DNA from 4 places in the Roseovarius sp. CH_XMU1461 genome. Region 4 is predicted to be linked to each of the others. Evidence: riboswitches for the same ligand, from Rfam matches in the RefSeq annotation. Region 4 holds a riboswitch; each other region holds the start of a gene.

Region 1 (4,452 bases), 110 kb from region 4:
CAACTGCGCCGCATGTCCGAGAAGATGAAGACCCATGGCGCGCTCGCGGGCATTCAGCTCGCCTATTCCGGCATCAACGGCCCCAACCTCTACACCAAGGAAGTGCCGCTCGCCCCCTCGGCCCTGCCGATCCGCACCTTCACCAATGACCCGGTGCAGGCCCGCGCCATGTCCAAATCCGAAATCCGCGATCTGCGGCGCTGGTTCGTCAATGCGGCGAAACGTTCAAAAGAGGCAGGATTCGACCTGATATGCCTCTATGGGGCGCATGGATTTGGCATTTTTCAACATTTCCTCTCAAGAGCCACAAACCAGCGCAGCGACGAATATGGCGGCTCGCTCGAGAACCGTTCGCGCTTTGCCCGCGAGGTGGTGGCCGATATGCGCGACGCCGTCGGCGACACCATGGCCCTCACAATGCGGGTGAGCCTGGATGAAACCATCGGCGAGCTGGGCTTTTCCAACGCCGAGCTGCGCGACTTCATCGAGATGAACCGCGATCTGCCCGATCTGTGGGATCTGGCGCAGGGCACATGGGAGGATTGCTCCGGCCCCTCGCGCTTCAAGGACGAGGCGGCCCAGGAAACCCTGGTGCGCGGCATCCACGAGCTGAGCGACAAGCCCATCGTCGGCGTCGGCCGCTTCACCTCGCCCGATGTCATGGCGAAAATGGTCAAATCCGGCACGCTCGACCTGATCGGCTGCGCCCGTCCCTCCATCGCCGATCCCTTCCTGCCGAAAAAGATCGAGGAAGGCCGCATCGAAGACATTCGCGAATGTATCGGCTGCAACATCTGCATCACCGGCGACATGACCATGTCGATCAGCCGCTGCACCCAGAACCCGACCTTCATGGAAGAATGGCGCAAGGGCTGGCACCCCGAAAAGATGAACCCCAAGGGCGCGAGCCAATCGGTCCTCGTCGTGGGCTCCGGTCCCGCCGGGCTCGAGGCCGCCTGGGCGCTCTGCCGGCGCGGCTATGACGTGGCCATCGCCGAGGCCGGCACCGAAATCGGCGGCCGCGTGACCCGCGAACGCAAGCTGCCCGGCCTCTCGGCCTGGGGGCGGGTGGTCGATTACCGCGACTATCAGCTCTCGCAGCGCCCCAATGTCGAGATCTACCGCGACAGCGAGCTCGACGCCGAGAGCCTGCTCGAGTTCGGTTTCGAAAACATCGCCATCGCCACCGGGGCCACCTGGCGTCGCGACGGTGTCTCGCGTCAGCATGTGGTGCCGATGCCCATTGCGGAGGGCGCGCGCGTCTACACGCCGGACGACCTGATGGGCGGCACCATCCCCGAGGGCAAGATCGTGCTCTTTGACGATGACCATTACTACATGGGCGGTGTCCTGGCCGAGCTTCTGGCCTCGCGCGGTGCCGATGTGACCCTGATCACCCCCTCGGCCTATGTCAGCGACTGGACCAACAACACGCTCGAACAGGCGGTGATCCATGCCCGCCTCGTCGAGATGGGGGTCGAGATCGTGCTCAATCGCGGCGTGACCGAGATTGCCGCCGATCACGTCATGAGCAATTGCGTCTACACCGGCCGAACCACGCGCTATGACGCCGATGCGGTGGTCATGGTCGCCTCGCGTCAGGGCCGCGACGGGCTCTATCACGATCTCTTGGCGCGCGAGGCCGACTGGGCCGATGCCGGGATCAAATCGGTGCGGCTCTTCGGCGATGCCGAGGCCCCCGGTCCGATCGCCTGGGCGACCTACGCGGGCCACCGCTATGCCCGCGAGCTGGACGGCGAAGACATCGGCGACGCGCTGCCCTTCCGCCGCGAAATCACCGAGCTCGCCGCCGAGTAACGCGCGCTCCGGTAACCTCTCTCCGGGGGGCGCGTCCCCCCGGAAATCGCCACCGTCGTTTTACCGTCGCAATACCGACGTATCACCGACAGGGCAAAATCGCCGATCCCCCTTGGTTAACAGGGCTCCGCGCTTTTTCGCAGGCCCCGCCGCATTCCGCCTCTCACATGCCGTTTCCCGCCCCGTGGATGTCGCCCCCGCAATTGACATTGCACCCCCGTCCTGAGCATTGTCGCCCCTGATGGTTGCCCGGGACGAATCCGGGCTGAAAAGGGAACGCGGTGCGGGTCTGACCCAATTCCGCGGCTGCCCTCGCAACTGTAAGCGGCGAATGTCTCGCACCATGCCACTGGCCCTCGGGCTGGGAAGGCGCGACCCATGATGACCCGCAAGCCAGGAGACCTGCCATCCAGGGCGCTGTCCGGCGCTCTTGTCACGCATAGCTCCGGGCGAGGTGCCCCGGCGGAGGAAAGAATATGGGTTCTATTTCAATGTCTTGCCGATCTGGTGGGCGGGGGCTACTGGCCCGTGCCCCGAGGGCGCGCCAATGACGAAACACGCCACCGAACTCTTGGTCTGTGTCAAATGCCGCCGGGGCAGCGACGCCCCCGAGGACGGCATTCGCCCCGGTCAGGCGCTGCATGATGCGCTCTCGGCCCAGGACCTGCCCGAAGGCGTCACCCTGCGCGCCGTCGAATGCCTGCAAAACTGCGACAACGGCTGTTCCATCGCGCTGCGCGGCGGTCCGAACCGCTGGACCTATGTCTACGGCAATCTTGACGAAACCGAACATCTCGCCACGCTGACCGAGGGCGCCGCGCTCTATCACGACAGCGCCGATGGGCTGATCCCATGGCGCACGCGCCCCGAGCATTTCAAACGCAACTGCATCGCCCGCATCCCGCCCCTGGAGGACGACAATGTCTAATCTCACCAAACTCCCCGTCACCGTGATCACCGGCTTTCTCGGCTCCGGCAAGACGACGCTCATCTCGCATCTGATGAAGAACCCGGGTGGCAAGCGGCTCGCGGTGGTGGTCAATGAATTCGGCGATGTTGGCGTCGATGGCGACATCCTCAAATCCTGCGCGATCCCGGATTGCCCGGCCGAAAATATCCTCGAGCTGGCAAATGGTTGCATCTGCTGCACCGTGGCGGATGATTTCATCCCGACCATCGAGGCGCTGATCGCGCTCGATCCGCAGCCCGAACATATCCTGATCGAAACCTCCGGTCTGGCGCTGCCGAAACCGCTGCTCAAGGCGTTCGACTGGCCCGATATCCGCTCCAAGATCACCGTCGATGGCGTCATCGCCCTGGCCGATGCCGAAGCCGTGGCCGCCGGTCGCTTTGCCCCCAATGTGGCCGCCGTGGATGCCCAGCGTCTGGCCGATGAAAGCATCGATCACGAAACCCCGCTCTCCGAGGTCTTCGAGGATCAGATCTCCTGCGCCGATCTCGTCTTGTTGACAAAACCCGATCTCGCCGGTCCCGACGGCGTCGCCAAGGCGCGTGAGATCATCGCCGCCGAAGCGCCCCGTCCGCTGCCGGTGATCGAAGTCGCCGAAGGCGTGGTCGACCCGCGCGTGCTGCTCGGTCTCGAGGCCGCCGCCGAGGATGATCTCGACGCGCGCCCCTCGCATCACGACACGCCCCATGACCACGATCATGATGATTTCGAAAGCGTCGTGATTGACCTGCCGGAACTGGACAGCCCCGAGGCGCTCACCGCCCGGATCGAGGATCTGGCCCGCAGCCAGAACATCCTCCGCGTCAAGGGCTACGCCGCCGTCAAAGGCAAGCCGATGCGCCTTCTGGTGCAGGCCGTGGGCGCCCGCGTGCGGCACCAATATGACCGCATGTGGGAGGCCGGCGAGGCCCGTCAAGGCCGCCTCGTGGTCATCGCCGAACATGACGACATCAACAGCGCCGCCATCCGCGCCGTGCTCATCCCTGAAACCGCAGCGGCCGACTAGGTCCGATCAAGGCCCGAGAGGGTAAGCCCCCGAAATGCATGTCATTTTCCGCGAAAGCCAAGGGTTGGAAGAGACCGAAACCCCGACGGATCTGGGCCAAAGCCCGGCCGATCTGGTGGTGCTCAGCCTCTCGGATTCCGATCTCGGCGCTTTCGCGGCGGGCTGGCATCGGGCGCGCGACGCAGGCTCGTCGCTGCCCGATCTGCGGCTGGCCAATATCGCCGCGCTGAAACACCCGCTCTCGGTCGACACCTATGTCGAACAGACGCTCGACGGGGCCAAGGCGATCCTGATCCGGCTCATCGGCGGCGTGCCGTACTGGCCCTATGGGCTGCAACGGATCGAGGCGCTGGCGCGGGAAAAAGGCCTCGCGCTGGCGGTGCTGCCGGGCGATGGCCGCGCCGATCCCCGGCTCGACGAGATCTCGACCCTGCCGGTCTCGACGCTGCGCCGGTTGCAGCATCTCTGCGACGCAGGCGGCGCGGTCGCGGCCCAAGCGGCGCTCGCCCAGCTGGCCCTTGCCGCCGGTCTCTACGCAGGCCCCGTCAAAGGGGCGAAACTTGTCCCCGAGGCCGGTCTCTGGACGCCCCGCGACGGCGTGATCGCCGCCGCCCCCGACCTCTGGACCGGCGCGCCAGATGAGACCGGGGAGGGCGGC
Region 2 (4,452 bases), on a different contig from region 4:
CACCGCCGTCACCAGCGCCGCCACCCCAATGAGAACCACCTGCGCCCGCCGCACCGAAATGCCAAGCGACGCGGCGCTGTCCGCGCCAAAGGTGAACGCATCGAGCGTGCGCACATGCGCGAGACAAACCGCCACGCCAATGACCGTGGCCGGCACCACGCTCGTCACATCGATCCAGCGCACCCCGCTGAGGTTTCCCAAGAGCCAGAACATGATGCCCCGCGCCTGTTCCGCATTGGCCGATTTCGCGATGAGAAAGGCGGTGATCGCATTGAAAAGCTGCGAGCCCGCAATGCCCGCCAGCACGATCACCCCAGCGGCGCGAAGCCCGGTGCCGCCGCCCGCCAGATGCGCCAGCGCCGCGACAAATCCAAACGCCAAGAGCGCCCCGGTAAAGGCCCCCGCCGACATTGAAATCGCCCCGCCGCCAAGGCCCACCACCGTCACCGCCACAGCGCCGGTCGAGGCCCCCGCCGAAATGCCCAGAAGGTAGGGATCGGCCAGCGCATTGCGCAGCAGCGCCTGCAGCACCACCCCCGCCAGCGCCAGCCCCGCGCCACAGCACGCCGCCACCAAGGCCCGCGCCAGCCGGTAATTCCACACGATCCCCGTGTCGATCCGGTCCACCGCATAGCCCGCCCCAAAGAGCTTGTTGGCCAGCACCTTGAGCACCACGTCAAACGGAATGCGCGTCTCGCCCAGCGCCGTGCCGAGCATCAGCGCGATCAGCAGCACGGGCAGCGCAAGCACCGCCCAATGCAGGGCCGACCGATGCCGGGGCATGGCGACGGCCTGGCTCATTGCAGATCGTAACCCGCCAGCGCCTCGGCAATCGTGCCCAGCACATGAATGGCCCGCACCGTCGGGCTCATCGCATGGGCGTCGATGGTGATGATCCGGCCTTCCTTCACCGCCGTCATCTCGCGCGCCACCGGGTCGGTGGTCAGAAACTCACGCTTCTTCTCCACGTCATCGGCGGGAAACCGGCGGCGGTCCATCTCGGCGATCACGATAAAGGTCGGATCGGCCTTGGCCAGCGTCTCCCAGCCGACGGTCGGCCATTCCTCATCCGAGGTCACCACATTCTCGACCCCGAGCTTGTCCATCATATAGGCCGGCACGCCCTTCCGCCCCGCCACATAGGGATCGATGTCGAGATCCGCCGACGAGAACCAAAACAGCCCCGACACCCCCTCGGGCAGGTCGAGCGCCTCCGCCTTGGCCACCGCCTCGGCCTCCGCCGCCTGCAGCTCGGCCACCAGCTCGGCCCCGCGCGCCCCGACGTCATAGATCTCCGCCAACTGCGCGATCCCCTTATAGAGCTGCTCTGTCGCGAACAGCTCGGACCGCGTGCCATCGCCGCCGACAAGGTTGTCCTTGCTCTCGCAATCGGTGGGCATCACATAGGTCGGCACGCCAACCTCATGGAACATCTCGCGCGTGCCGACGATGCCTTCCTGACCGATATGCCATTCATACATGACGGTCACCAGCTCGGGCCGCTTGTTGACGATGCTCTCGAAACTCGGGTCATTGTCGGCCAGCCGCTCGATCCCGGCGTTCAGGCTTTCGAACTCCGGCAGCACCGGGTTGAACCAGACCGAAGTGCCCTGCACCGTCTCGCCCAGCCCGAGCAGATAGAGGATCTCGGTGGTCGATTGCCCCACCGTGACCGTGCGCGCCGGCGCCGCATCAAAGCGCAGCTCGTGCCCGCAATTCTCGATGGTAAGCGGATAGCGGGTTTCGGCCTCGGCCATCACCGCGCTGCCCATCCCAAGCGCCAGCACCCCGGGCGCAATCAGGTAGTTCTTCATAGCTAGACTCCTCGGTCTTGCCGGACACAGGAGGAGCAGGAAAGGGCATCTGCCGGTGGTCCCTGCCTGGTGCCGCGCACCGGGCCTCGAGACCACGCCAAACCCCCGCCCCGGGCCACCCCGCCCGGTTTCAGGTTATGCGTCGGCAGGTCTCCTGACTCACGGCTCATGGCGTCATCTTCCCTTCCCAGACCTCGGCCCAGTGGTTCTGAAGATGCAGCTCGCCGCCTACAGTTGCGGGGGCAGTTCCGGTTGACGCCCTGCTGGACGCCGCGGATTCCCTATTAGTTTCCATCGAAAACCGACGCCGCAGTGACACCCGATTTTTGCCCCCCCGTCAACCGCGATGACCGCAGGGGCCCGATTTTCGCGCCGGGCCGCCACCGGCCCAGCTGTGCGCCTGCGCGCCAAGCCGCATGGAATTTTGGGGAAATACCGAATCATGATAGGCTAATCTTATTTCGCACCTTCCCGCAGGAGGGCCCCATGACGTTCTTTTCCCGGTTTCCCTGGACTGTTTTCCTTCTCCTCATCCTCTGGCTTCCGGGCTGCTTTCCCGGCGGGTTCTCCTATGAGCGACTGTCGCTGCAAGAGGCCCGCCCCGACCTGCCGACAAGCTGGCGCTACCCGCAGGTGACACGCAGCGCCGACTCCGTCTTCGATCTGGACGATTTCGAACCCTATTTCACCCTCTCAAGCCTGCGCCGCGCCGGCCGAGGCTATGAGATCCGCACCGGCAAATCCGTCGAGATCTCGCCGCTGCGCTTCGAGACCTCGCCCAAGGCCCCCGGCGTGCTCGCCGCCGTGATCGAGAGCCAAGGCAAAAAGGACAAGACCACCGGCAAGCGTCAGACCTTCTACATGATCAACTTCATCGCGCCCCTGCGCGGCGATGACTACCGTTTGATCATTCTCAACAAACGGAGCCTGACGCTCTGGACCCCCAAAGAGGCTCAGGCCATCGCCGCGCGCACCCATCTGTTGAAGCTCGATTTCGATGACGGCCAGGCGCCGGTCTTCCGCAATGATGCCGACCTCGAACAGGCGCTGATCGCGGCCCACTACCTGCCCGCCAAACACAGCATCGCCTTCACCCTGACCGCGACGGCCCCGACCGGATCTGACAAGAAAAAACCCACCCCGACCCCGCGCCCGAGCAACAAGAGCTGGATCTTCAATTCCGCCACCGATCCGATCACCAAAAAATCGAACAACAGCATCATCATCCGCGCGACATCCGTCGAACCGCGCGCCAATCTCGCGATCAATTTCTTCTGCGACAAGGGTCAGCTCCGCGCCGTGCTGCACAATCCCGACATTTCCTTCCGCAACGACACCAGCACCACCAAGGTGGCGCTGTCGCTGGTCGAAATGCGCATCGACGACAAGGATGTGCACCGCTTAGTCTGGGAACGGGCGGCAGGCTACCGCGATCATCTCGTCGATCTCGGCGGGGCAGGGGGGCTCTATAAATTCGCGACCCTGCTCAATCCGCGGATGCAGAACGCCAATCACGATTGGTCCTCGGTCTGGTTCCTCAACAAGGTCGCCACTGCCCGCGACATCGTCATGCGCGTCACCGATGTCGGCGGCACCGCCTATGTCGCGCGCTTCGCCCCCTATCAACCTGTCGGCCCGGTGATTGACTTCCTGCCCGCCTGCCTGCGCCGAAGCTGAGCCTTGGGCCCGCGCCTCAATGGGTGCCGCGCGGCTTCACCACCGGATCGACAAACACCGTCTCATCCGCCTTGCCCGGATCGCCGAGCCGCGCCTCCAGAAGGCGCAGGATCTCGCGCACCGCCGCGTCGATCGGGTTGCGCACGGTTGTGAGGTCGAAACAGGTCCAGCGCGCCATGTCGATATCGTCGAACCCGATCACCGCCAGATCGCCGGGCACCGCCCGCCCGATCTCCCGCGCCGCCGACAGCGCCCCGATGGCCATCGCGTCATTGCCACAGATGAGCGCGTCAATCTCGCCCGCCCCCTGCAACAGCGCCCGCGCCGCCGCATGGCCGCCATCCACCGTGTAATCTCCCACGGCCTCGGCCACCGGCCGAAGACCCGCCGCCTCCAGCGCCGCCATCACCCCGGCCCGCCGCTCGCAAGAGGAATAGAGCTCGGACGGCCCGCCCAGAAACCCGATGCGCCGCCGCCCGCCTGAGATGAGAAGCTCGGCGCCCATCCGCGCGCCCTGATCATTGCGGCAACAGACCGTATCGACCCCGGGCGCGCTCAGCGGTCGGCCCGAGGAAATCATCGGAATCCCATAGCGCGCGCATTGCTCGACGATCTCGCCCGACAGGCTGCCGCCGCGCAGGATCAGCGCATCGAGCGGATAGCGCAGCACCTCTTCGAGCGCCTGCGCCGCCCGTGCGCCATTGCCATCAATCAGCAGCGGCCATTTCTGGATCGCGTTGAGCGACCCGACAAGCTGGCTCACAAAAGCTGTGTCATAGGGGTTGCGCAGATCGCCCGCGAAAATCGCCACCAGATGCGAATTTCCGCCCTTGAGCCCCGCCGCCAGCGCATTGGGCTGATAGCCGATTTCCGCCGCAACAGAGAGGATTCTGCGCCGCTTTTCCGCGTCGAGATAGGCCCCTTTGGTAAAGGCCCGCGACACCGCCGAACGCGACACACC
Region 3 (4,452 bases), on a different contig from region 4:
TCGAGATGATCATGGAGGGGCGAGATGCAGCCTAATACGCTCGACAGAGGCTTTCCCAACGCGGAATTCGAAGCCAGAACCAAACGCGCCCAGGCGCTGATGGCCAAGGACGGGCTCGACGGCCTGCTGCTGATGACCGAACCCGAGGTGCGGTATTTCACCGGTTTCCAGACCCTCTTCTGGCAGAGCCCGACCCGGCCCTGGTTCGTCTTTGTCCCGGCCGAGGGCAAACCCGTGGCCGTGATCCCTGAAATCGGCGCCGAGCTTATGCGGCGGTCCTGGCTCGACGAGGTGCGGACCTGGTCGGCCCCCGTGCCCGAGGATGACGGCGTTAGCCTTCTGACAGAATTGTTGATGCCGCTCGCCCGAGCGAAGTCCCGTTTGGGGGTGCTCAAGGGCCATGAAACGCTGCTTCGGATGCCGTTGGGCGACTGGGAACGGCTGCTCGCCGCCCTGCCCGGGCTCGAGATCGCGGATGCCACCGGGCTTGTTCAGGGGCTCCGCATGGTCAAGACACCCGCCGAGATCGAAAAGCTCGCCCATATCTGCGCTATCGGCTCGGCCACCTTCGAGCAGGTTCCCGAAATGGTGAGCGAGGGGCTTCCCTTCGAAGAGCTGTTCCGCCGCTTCCGCCGCGAAGCGCTGGCGCAGGGCGCGGATGACGCCCCCTATGTGGTCGGCGCAGCGGATCAGGGAGGCTATGCCGATTGCATCTCGCCGCCTTCGCGCCGCCCGCTGAGCGCAGGCGATGTGCTGATGCTCGACACCGGCTGTGTCTGGGATGGCTACTACTGCGATTTCGACCGGAACTGGGCCATCGGCCACGCCGATGACAATGCCCGACGCGCCTATGACGTGCTGTGGCGTGCCACCGAGGCCGGGCTCGACGCCGCGCGGCCGGGCAATAGCTGTCATGACCTGTTTTCCGCCATGACCGCAGTCATTTCCGAATTGGACGACAGCGGTGGTGACATCGGCCGGCTAGGTCACGGGTTGGGCATGCAATTGACGGAACAGCCCTCGCATATGGCCGGCGTCGACACGTTGCTGCAGGAGAACATGGTGCTGACCTTGGAGCCCTCGCTCTCCTACGGGGATGGGTGGATGATGGTTCATGAGGAAAACATCGTCGTGACGCCCGAGGGCGGCCGCCTCCTGACCAAACGCGCCGCCCCCGAACTGCCGGTGATCTGATCTCGGCGGGGGGCGGGAAACTGGCCCCCGTTGGATTTGGGCAGCAGCCTGAATAATGGCTCCCCGGCCATCAGGCCAAGCTTTTATTATTGAGAATAATGATGGCTCAGGCTTAGCAGCCCCAGGAGGGGCTTGTGATGAGACAGCCCTGTCGCTCAAGACCTCCGTCCGATCGGCGCATTTCATTCTAAGCACGCATGTCGACTGCTTATCGGCGATGCCTCTGTTTAGCATCTGCCACAGGCCCAGCTCGGGCCCTCCAAAGGTGCAACCGCTTGATTCCGTCTTCCCTAGGTTGATGATCTGCGATATAGCATTTCGCACTTCGGTCTGGATCATCGTGATCTGGATAATAGGGAATACGGTGCGGCAAGATCTGTGATCTGCCAAGGCCGTAACTGCCCCCGCAACTGTAAGCGGTAAGCGAAGTCGGAAATTGTCACTGCTGTGAACACCACAGTGGGAAGACCCGACCGAGCCTCGACCCGCGAGTCAGGAGACCTGCCGAAGGGATCACCCAGTCCGGGCGCGGGGCGCGTCATGGCCTACGGACCTTCCGTCGTGGTGGCATTTGCACCGCTGACGGTTTGTTTTCTTCCGTCAGTTAATTCAACGACTGCCGCGATTGTCGCGGTTGGAGGATTAATTATGACACGCTATTCCATAGCGCCCTTAACGGCGAGCATTGCTGTTTTCGCAGCTCCGGCCTTTGCACAGGAGCTTACCTTTAATCTTGAGCCGATCATCGTTCAAGTTTCCTCTCTGTTGCCTGTCGAACAGACCCATACCGGCGCAAATATCGAGATATTGGAAGGGGCTGAGGCGGGGCAGAACGACACCCGCGTGATCGACCGGCTCGCACGCCTTCCCGGTGTGAACCTGATCAGTAATGGTGGCTTGGGGGCGCTGAGTACGATCCAGGTGCGCGGGTTGCCTGCGCGTTATGTCGGGGTGCACATCAATGGTATTGATGTGTCCGACCCATCGGGCACACAAAATCAGTTTAACTTTGGCGGGTTCACCGCTTCTGGGGTCGAACGTATTGAACTGCTCAAAGGGTCGCAGTCGGCTATTTTCGGATCGGAGGCGATTGCCGGTGTCGTCAATATCACGACCTTTGAGCCTTCCGAGCTCGGCTTTTCAGGCCGCGCGCAAGCGGAGGCCGGCAGTTTCGATACCTACAGTGGATCGTTGAGCCTCGGACATAGAACCGAGCGCGGCTTTGTCGCCCTCAGCTATGGGCGTATGGAATCGGAGGGAATCTCAGCGCAGTCCTTCAATACGGAAAATGACGGGTTCGAACAATCCACGCTTCACCTCACCGGGGAATATGTCGTTACCGATGCCGTCACGGTGGGCGGCGCTTTGCTCTATCGCGATGGTCGGAGCGAGTTTGATCGCTCCGCCTTCGCGCTGGATTCGTCTGGAACGTTGTCCTCGAAAGAACGCGGTGCGCGCCTTTTTACCGAGCTCAATACGGGGGCGATCACGCATACGCTCAGCTATGCCTATTTCGATATCGACCGCAAAGATCCCGGTGGCGCGACCCCGCGGTTCAAAGGCGAACGCTGGTCGCTTTCCTATTTGGGCAGCGCCCAACTGACCGCGTCGGCATCGCTCAATCTTGGTCTCGACCACACGCAGGAAGAGGTCAATTCCGGCACGGTCCGTGGCTCTGAAGACAATACCAGCATCATGGCTGAGCTGTTGATCAGCCCGTCAGATCAGGTCGATCTGTCAGCCTCGTTGCGTCACGATGAAAACTCGAGCTTTGGTGGTCAGGTTACGGGGCGCCTGACGGCTGTTTACCGCCCGCAGGACGATCTTGCGGTACGTGCTTCGGTCGGTACGGGGTATCGCGCGCCCTCCTTGTACGAAAGATTCAGCGCCTTCGGCGACCCATCTTTGCAGCCCGAGCATAGCTTGAGCTATGAGCTCGGCGTCGAAAAGACATTCGTTGGGCGCGGCTCGATAAAGGCAACCCTGTTCTATACCGATGTCGAAGACCTGATTGATTATGACCCGGCCGCTGTCGCCTGTGGCAGCGGCTTTGGTTGTTACAATCAGGTGCCTGGCACAACCACCTCTAAGGGGATCGAGCTGTCGGGTCTGTACTCGATGTCAGAACGGTTTTCGCTCTATATGGCCTGAGCGTGTTGCACAAATCGTTTCCGATGCGTAGCTGGTCCTTTGATTTGACTGCGGGATGCTGGGATGCCTTTCAAATTCAACGCGTCGCGGCGGGATAAGTTTGCGAAGGCAAAGTACCGTGTGACGAACTGGGCCGAATACAACGAGGCGCTCCGCCAGCGTGGTGACGTGACGGTCTGGTTCAGCGAAGACGCGGTGTCTCGGTGGTGCGCAGTGCGCTCCGGCAAGCGCGGTGGTCAACAACGATATTCTGATCTGTCGATTGAGACCTGCTTGACCTTGCGCGCCGTGTTCGGCTTACCGCTTCGCCAAACGCAGGGCTTTGTCCGCAGTCTGCTGCGGCTCATGCAGACGGACCTCCCCGTGCCGGATTTTTCGACGCTTTGCCGGCGTGCGCCATCGCTTCAGATCGCGCCCGACACCCGGACAGCCAGTGGTCCGATCGCGCTGGTTGTGGACAGCACAGGGCTGCGTGTCCACGGTGGCCGCGAGTGGATGCGTGAGAAGCACGGGCTGCCGAAGGCCCGCAAGATATGGCGCAAGCTGCATATCGGCTACGATCTGGAGAGCGGCGAGCTTGTGGCGTCCTGCCTGACACCCCAGCAGGTCGGGGACACCGGCGCTCTGCCCGACCTTCTTGCCGAGGTGTCCGGTCCGGTGCGCCGTTTCATCGGTGACGGGGCTTATGATGGTGTACCAACCGCCGCGACCATCCGGCACGCGTTTGGCCCGGATGTCGAGCTGATTATTCCGCCGCCGAAGAACGCCGTTCCCGGAGATTGCCAGGCACGTAACGCCCATATCGGCATGATAACCGAAACTGGCCGAATGGCATGGCAGAAGGCCACCGGTTATGGTCAGAGATCGCGCGGCGAGGCCCAGATCGGGCGATACAAACAGGTCATCGGACTGGAACTGCGCAGCCGCAACATGGAGACCCAGACAACCGAAGCCCGCATCGCTGTCAACGCCCTCAACCGCATGACCCGTCTCGGTCGTGCGGCCTATGAGCGTGTCGCATAACGAACCGGGGAAAGGGGCAAATGCGGCCCAACCGCTATTCGTGCAACGCGGTCACGCTGAACAAAGAATATTTTTTCCTTCGCA
Region 4 (4,452 bases):
GCCGGGGCCATCACGCTGAGCCATGCCGAGGCGCTCGCCGCCATCACCCTGACCCAGCTCACCCGCCCCGGTGCGCCGGTCTGCTATGGCACCTTCACCTCCAACGTCGATATGAAATCCGGCGCCCCCGCCTTTGGCACGCCCGAACATTTTCAGGCCTCGCTCGCCGCCGGACAGCTCGCCCGCCGTCTCGGCCTGCCGTGGCGCTGCGCCTCGGGCTCGGCCGCCAATATCAACGATGCCCAGGCCGCCAATGAGACGCAGTTCGGCAATTGGGGCTGTTTCCTCGCCGGGGCCACGGTCATCATCCATTCCGCCGGCTGGCTCGAAGGCGGGCTGACGGTGAGCTATGAAAAGCTCATCACCGATATCGAAGTGCTTCAGATGGTGGCCGAGCTCTGCGCCGGGGCCGAGGCGAGCACCGACGACATCGGTCTCGCGGCGCTCGAAGAGGTCGGGCCGGGCGGGCATTTCTTTGGCGCCAGCCACACGATGGAACGCTATCAGACCGAGTTCTACGCGCCGATGATCGGCGATTGGTCGAATTTCGGCACATGGTCCGAACGCGGCAGCCTCGACGCCTCGACCCGCGCCACCGCGAAATGGCAGGAGATCGTCCATGACGCCCCCGAAGATGTCGGACCGGCCGACCGGCTCGCCGCCTTCCGCGAGCGCGTCGCGCGGCTTTCGGAGGCCGGGGGCGCACCGCCCGAAAGCTGACCCTGCGCCCCGCATCAGCTTCCGAAATCGCCACTGTCGTGTTACCGACGCAATACCGACAGGTTACCGACCCTCCATTTGACAGGACAATCATGCCCGACGACAGCGCCGAGACGAGCCAGCCAACGCATGTCAAAGCCACCCGCGACGACTGGCTCGAAGCGGCCCGCGCCATCCTGATCGAAGACGGGGTCAGCGAGGTCAAGATCCTCACCCTGTCCAACCGGCTCGGCGTGTCGCGCTCGTCCTTCTACTGGTATTTCAAGGATCGGACAGATCTGCTCGAGGCGCTTCTAACCCATTGGGAAGAAACGAATACCGCGCATCTTATCCGGCACACGACCCTGCCCGCCCAGACCATCACCGAGGCGGTGGCGCTCTATTTCCGCTGCTTTCTCGACGACCGGTTTTTCAACCACCGCGTCGATTTTGCCATCCGCGAATGGTCGCGCCGCGACGCCCGCGTGCATGACATGGTGGCCCGCAACGACCGCACCCGCCAAGAGGCCATCTGCGCCATGTTCCTCCGCCACGGCTACGAGGACGAAGAGGCCGACATCCGCGCCCGAATTCTCTACTATCAACAGATCGGATATTACGCGCTCGACCTCAACGAACCGCTCGCCGTGCGCCAGCATAGGATCGCGGGATATCTCTATGGGTTCACTGGGAAAAAAGCCCTGCCCGAAGAGGTCAAATCGCTCTTCGACTACACCGCCGAACATCTCGCCGAGGGCTGAACGCCCCCGGCATGTCGCACCTGTTCAGTGCAGTGCCCGCGCCCGTCCGCGCCGCGCCCGCCCGGCGCTCAGCGGGGTCACCGCCTGCCGCAGATAATCGACAAAGGCCCGCGCCGCCGCACTCCCCGGCGCTTTGGTCGCCGGGTGACGTAACGCATCCTTAACCGTCTCTGCAGTAACCTGCCCCGGTTCGGTAAAGGCCCATTCCAGAAATCCAAGCCGTGCCACCGCCTGCGCCTCATCGCCGCGTGCGTTGCACATCTCCAACCCGCTCAAAATGCGTGTCATGCTCATGTCTTCGATACTCCCCGGCCACACCCCGGGCCGGATGGGGCAGAGGGAAACCGAGCAAAGACAAGGGCTTAGCGCCAAGGCCTTGCGCCGATGCCGCCCCCCGCGGTTCTGACGTTGTCTCATGGCTGGTTTCCGGGCTTGGTGGACGGCCATCTGGCCTGTGATCGGGCTACCTTCCCAGGCCTCGCGGCCCAGTGGCATATCGCCCAACCACCCCTCCTTACCGTTGCGGGGGCAGCGCCGGACTTGCACCGGCTTCCCAATTCTCCGGCCCCTTGCGAGGACGGCACCCTGAGAGCTTTAGCCTAGCGCGGATCCGCCCATCGGAAAAGCACCGATGCGACCCAAGCCTGCGACATTTGCGGCAAAATTGAACGCTTAGAAGGGAATATCCTCGGCCCCGGTGACAAACCGCGCCACGACCTTTTTCACCCCGGCCTTTTCAAAGGCAATCTCGAGCTTGTCGCCTTCGATCCCGGAAATCGTGCCATAGCCGAATTTCTGGTGAAACACGCGCTCGCCCACGGTGTGCGAGCTGTTCGCCTGCATGTCGATGACGCTCGATTTGCTCTCGCGCGGCTGGCTGATCGGGCGTTCGCTCGCCCGCGCCTGCAGCCGTCTCCAGCCCGGTGAATTATAGCCATCGGCCGCCGCCACGCGGCTCTCGATATCGCCCGTGACCCCCATCCCAGCCGCGCCATAACCGCCGCCATAAAGGCCCGGAGGCGTCAGAACCTCGACATGCTCTTCGGGCAGTTCGTCGATGAACCGCGACGGCAATTGGCTTTGCCATTGGCCAAAGACGCGGCGGTTCCCGGCAAAGGAGATCGTACAGATTTCCTCGGCCCGGGTGATCCCCACATAGGCCAGCCGCCGCTCTTCCTCGACGCCCTTGAGGCCGCTTTCATCCATCGATCTTTGCGACGGAAACAGCCCATCCTCCCAGCCCGGCAGGAACACCGCCGGAAACTCGAGCCCCTTGGCCGCGTGCAGCGTCATGATGCTGACCTTCTCGCCTGCCTCTTCTTGTTCATTGTCCATGATCAGGCTGACATGCTCGAGAAACCCTTGCAGATTTTCGAACTGTTCCAAGGCCTTGACCAATTCCTTGAGGTTCTCGAGCCGCCCCGGCGCTTCGGGCGTCTTGTCGTTTTGCCACATCTCGGTATAGCCGCTCTCGTCGAGGATCATCTCGGCCAGCTCGATATGGCTGATCGCCTCATCCCCCACCATGCGCCCCCAGCGCGTGATGTTCTCGACAAACCGGCCAAGCTCTGCCCCGCCCTTGCCGCCAAGGCCCTTTTGCTCAAGCAGAAGGCGCGCGCCCTCAAGAAGCGGCACGCCGTTTTCCCGCGCCGTCATCTGGATTTTCTGCTGCGCCTTGTCACCCAGCCCGCGCTTGGGCGTATTGACCACCCGCTCAAAGGCCAGATCATCGCTCGGCGACACCACCAGCCGGAAATAGGCCATCGCATCGCGGATCTCGAGACGTTCGTAAAAGCGCGGCCCGCCGATCACCCGATAGGGCATGCCGATGGTCAGGAACCGATCCTCAAAGGCCCGCATCTGGTGGCTGGCCCGCACGAGGATCGCCATATCGTCGAGGCCGATGGGCCGCATCCCGCGCGTGCCGCGCTGCATGGATTCGATCTCTTCGCCGATCCAGCGCGCCTCTTCCTCGCCATCCCAATGGCCGATGAGCCGCACCTTCTCGCCACCCTCGGCCTCGGTCCAGAGCTCCTTGCCAAGCCGCCCCTTGTTGCCCGCAATGACGCCGCTCGCCGCCGCAAGAATATGCGCGGTCGAGCGGTAATTCTGTTCGAGCCGCACCACATGCGCGCCGGGAAAATCCTTTTCAAACCGCAGGATATTGCCCACCTCTGCCCCGCGCCAGCCATAGATCGACTGATCGTCATCGCCCACGCAGCAGATGTTGCGATGCCCCGACGCCAAGAGCCGCAGCCACAAATATTGCGCCACGTTGGTGTCTTGATACTCGTCCACGAGGATGTATCGGAACCAGCGTTGATAGCGGTCGAGAATGTCCTGATGGCTCTGGAAGATCACCACCATATGCAACAGCAGATCGCCGAAATCGACGGCGTTCAATTCGCGCAGACGGGTCTGGTAGAGCGTATAGAGCGCCACACCCTTGCCGTCATAGGCGCTGGCCTCGCTGGCCGGCACCCGGTCGGGCGTCCAGGCGCGGTTTTTCCATTGGTCGATGACCCCGGCCAATTGACGCGCGGGCCAGCGTTTGTCGTCGATCCCCGCCGCCTGCACCAACTGCTTGAGCAAGCGCAGCTGATCGTCGGTGTCGAGAATGGTGAAATTCGATTTCAGGCCGACCAGTTCGGCATGACGGCGCAGCAGCTTGACGCAGATCGAATGGAACGTGCCGAGCCAGCGCATCCCCTCAACCGCCTCGCCGAGATGGGCGGCCACGCGATGTTTCATCTCGCGCGCCGCCTTGTTGGTAAAGGTCACGGCGAGGATTTCATCGGGCCGGGCGCTGCCGGTGCTCAGCAGATGGGCGATCCGGCTGGTGAGCGCCTTGGTCTTGCCGGTGCCCGCCCCGGCGAGCATCAGGACCGGCCCATCGAGCCGCTCCACCGCTTCGCGCTGTTCGGGGTTCAACCCATCGAGATAGGGACGCGGACGCGCCGCCATGGCGCGCGCCGAGAGGGATGCGCCGTCA

Evidence for each region. A riboswitch is a leader RNA that binds a small molecule or an ion and turns the genes downstream of it on or off. The one in region 4 is predicted to bind cobalamin.
Region 1: it holds a riboswitch for cobalamin, as region 4 does, so the genes downstream of both, WA237_RS14645 (DUF1636 family protein) here and WA237_RS15180 (hypothetical protein) in region 4, are expected to answer to the same signal.
Region 2: it holds a riboswitch for cobalamin, as region 4 does, so the genes downstream of both, WA237_RS17835 (ABC transporter substrate-binding protein) here and WA237_RS15180 (hypothetical protein) in region 4, are expected to answer to the same signal.
Region 3: it holds a riboswitch for cobalamin, as region 4 does, so the genes downstream of both, WA237_RS17140 (TonB-dependent receptor plug domain-containing protein) here and WA237_RS15180 (hypothetical protein) in region 4, are expected to answer to the same signal.

Annotation. Positions count from the first base shown of each region.
Region 1 covers NZ_JAYMDV010000005.1:77,253-81,704, forward strand. Annotated here, with positions in the region: gene WA237_RS14640 (oxidoreductase) at 1-1,818, shown strand, start outside; cobalamin riboswitch at 2,044-2,242, shown strand; gene WA237_RS14645 (DUF1636 family protein) at 2,366-2,746, shown strand; gene cobW (cobalamin biosynthesis protein CobW) at 2,739-3,794, shown strand; gene cobN (cobaltochelatase subunit CobN) at 3,829-4,452, shown strand, end outside.
Region 2 covers NZ_JAYMDV010000010.1:74,173-78,624, reverse strand. Annotated here, with positions in the region: gene WA237_RS17840 (FecCD family ABC transporter permease) at 1-801, opposite strand, end outside; gene WA237_RS17835 (ABC transporter substrate-binding protein) at 798-1,814, opposite strand; cobalamin riboswitch at 1,942-2,135, opposite strand; gene WA237_RS17830 (hypothetical protein) at 2,301-3,491, shown strand; gene WA237_RS17825 (LacI family DNA-binding transcriptional regulator) at 3,508-4,452, opposite strand, start outside.
Region 3 covers NZ_JAYMDV010000009.1:33,459-37,910, reverse strand. Annotated here, with positions in the region: gene WA237_RS17150 (diaminopropionate ammonia-lyase) at 1-35, shown strand, start outside; gene WA237_RS17145 (M24 family metallopeptidase) at 25-1,194, shown strand; cobalamin riboswitch at 1,504-1,717, shown strand; gene WA237_RS17140 (TonB-dependent receptor plug domain-containing protein) at 1,843-3,345, shown strand; gene WA237_RS17135 (IS5 family transposase) at 3,409-4,368, shown strand; gene WA237_RS17130 (replication initiator protein A) at 4,389-4,452, shown strand, end outside.
Region 4 covers NZ_JAYMDV010000005.1:189,748-194,199, reverse strand. Annotated here, with positions in the region: gene WA237_RS15190 (trimethylamine methyltransferase family protein) at 1-720, shown strand, start outside; gene WA237_RS15185 (TetR/AcrR family transcriptional regulator) at 813-1,460, shown strand; gene WA237_RS15180 (hypothetical protein) at 1,485-1,748, opposite strand; cobalamin riboswitch at 1,861-2,063, opposite strand; gene WA237_RS15175 (ATP-dependent helicase) at 2,133-4,452, opposite strand, start outside.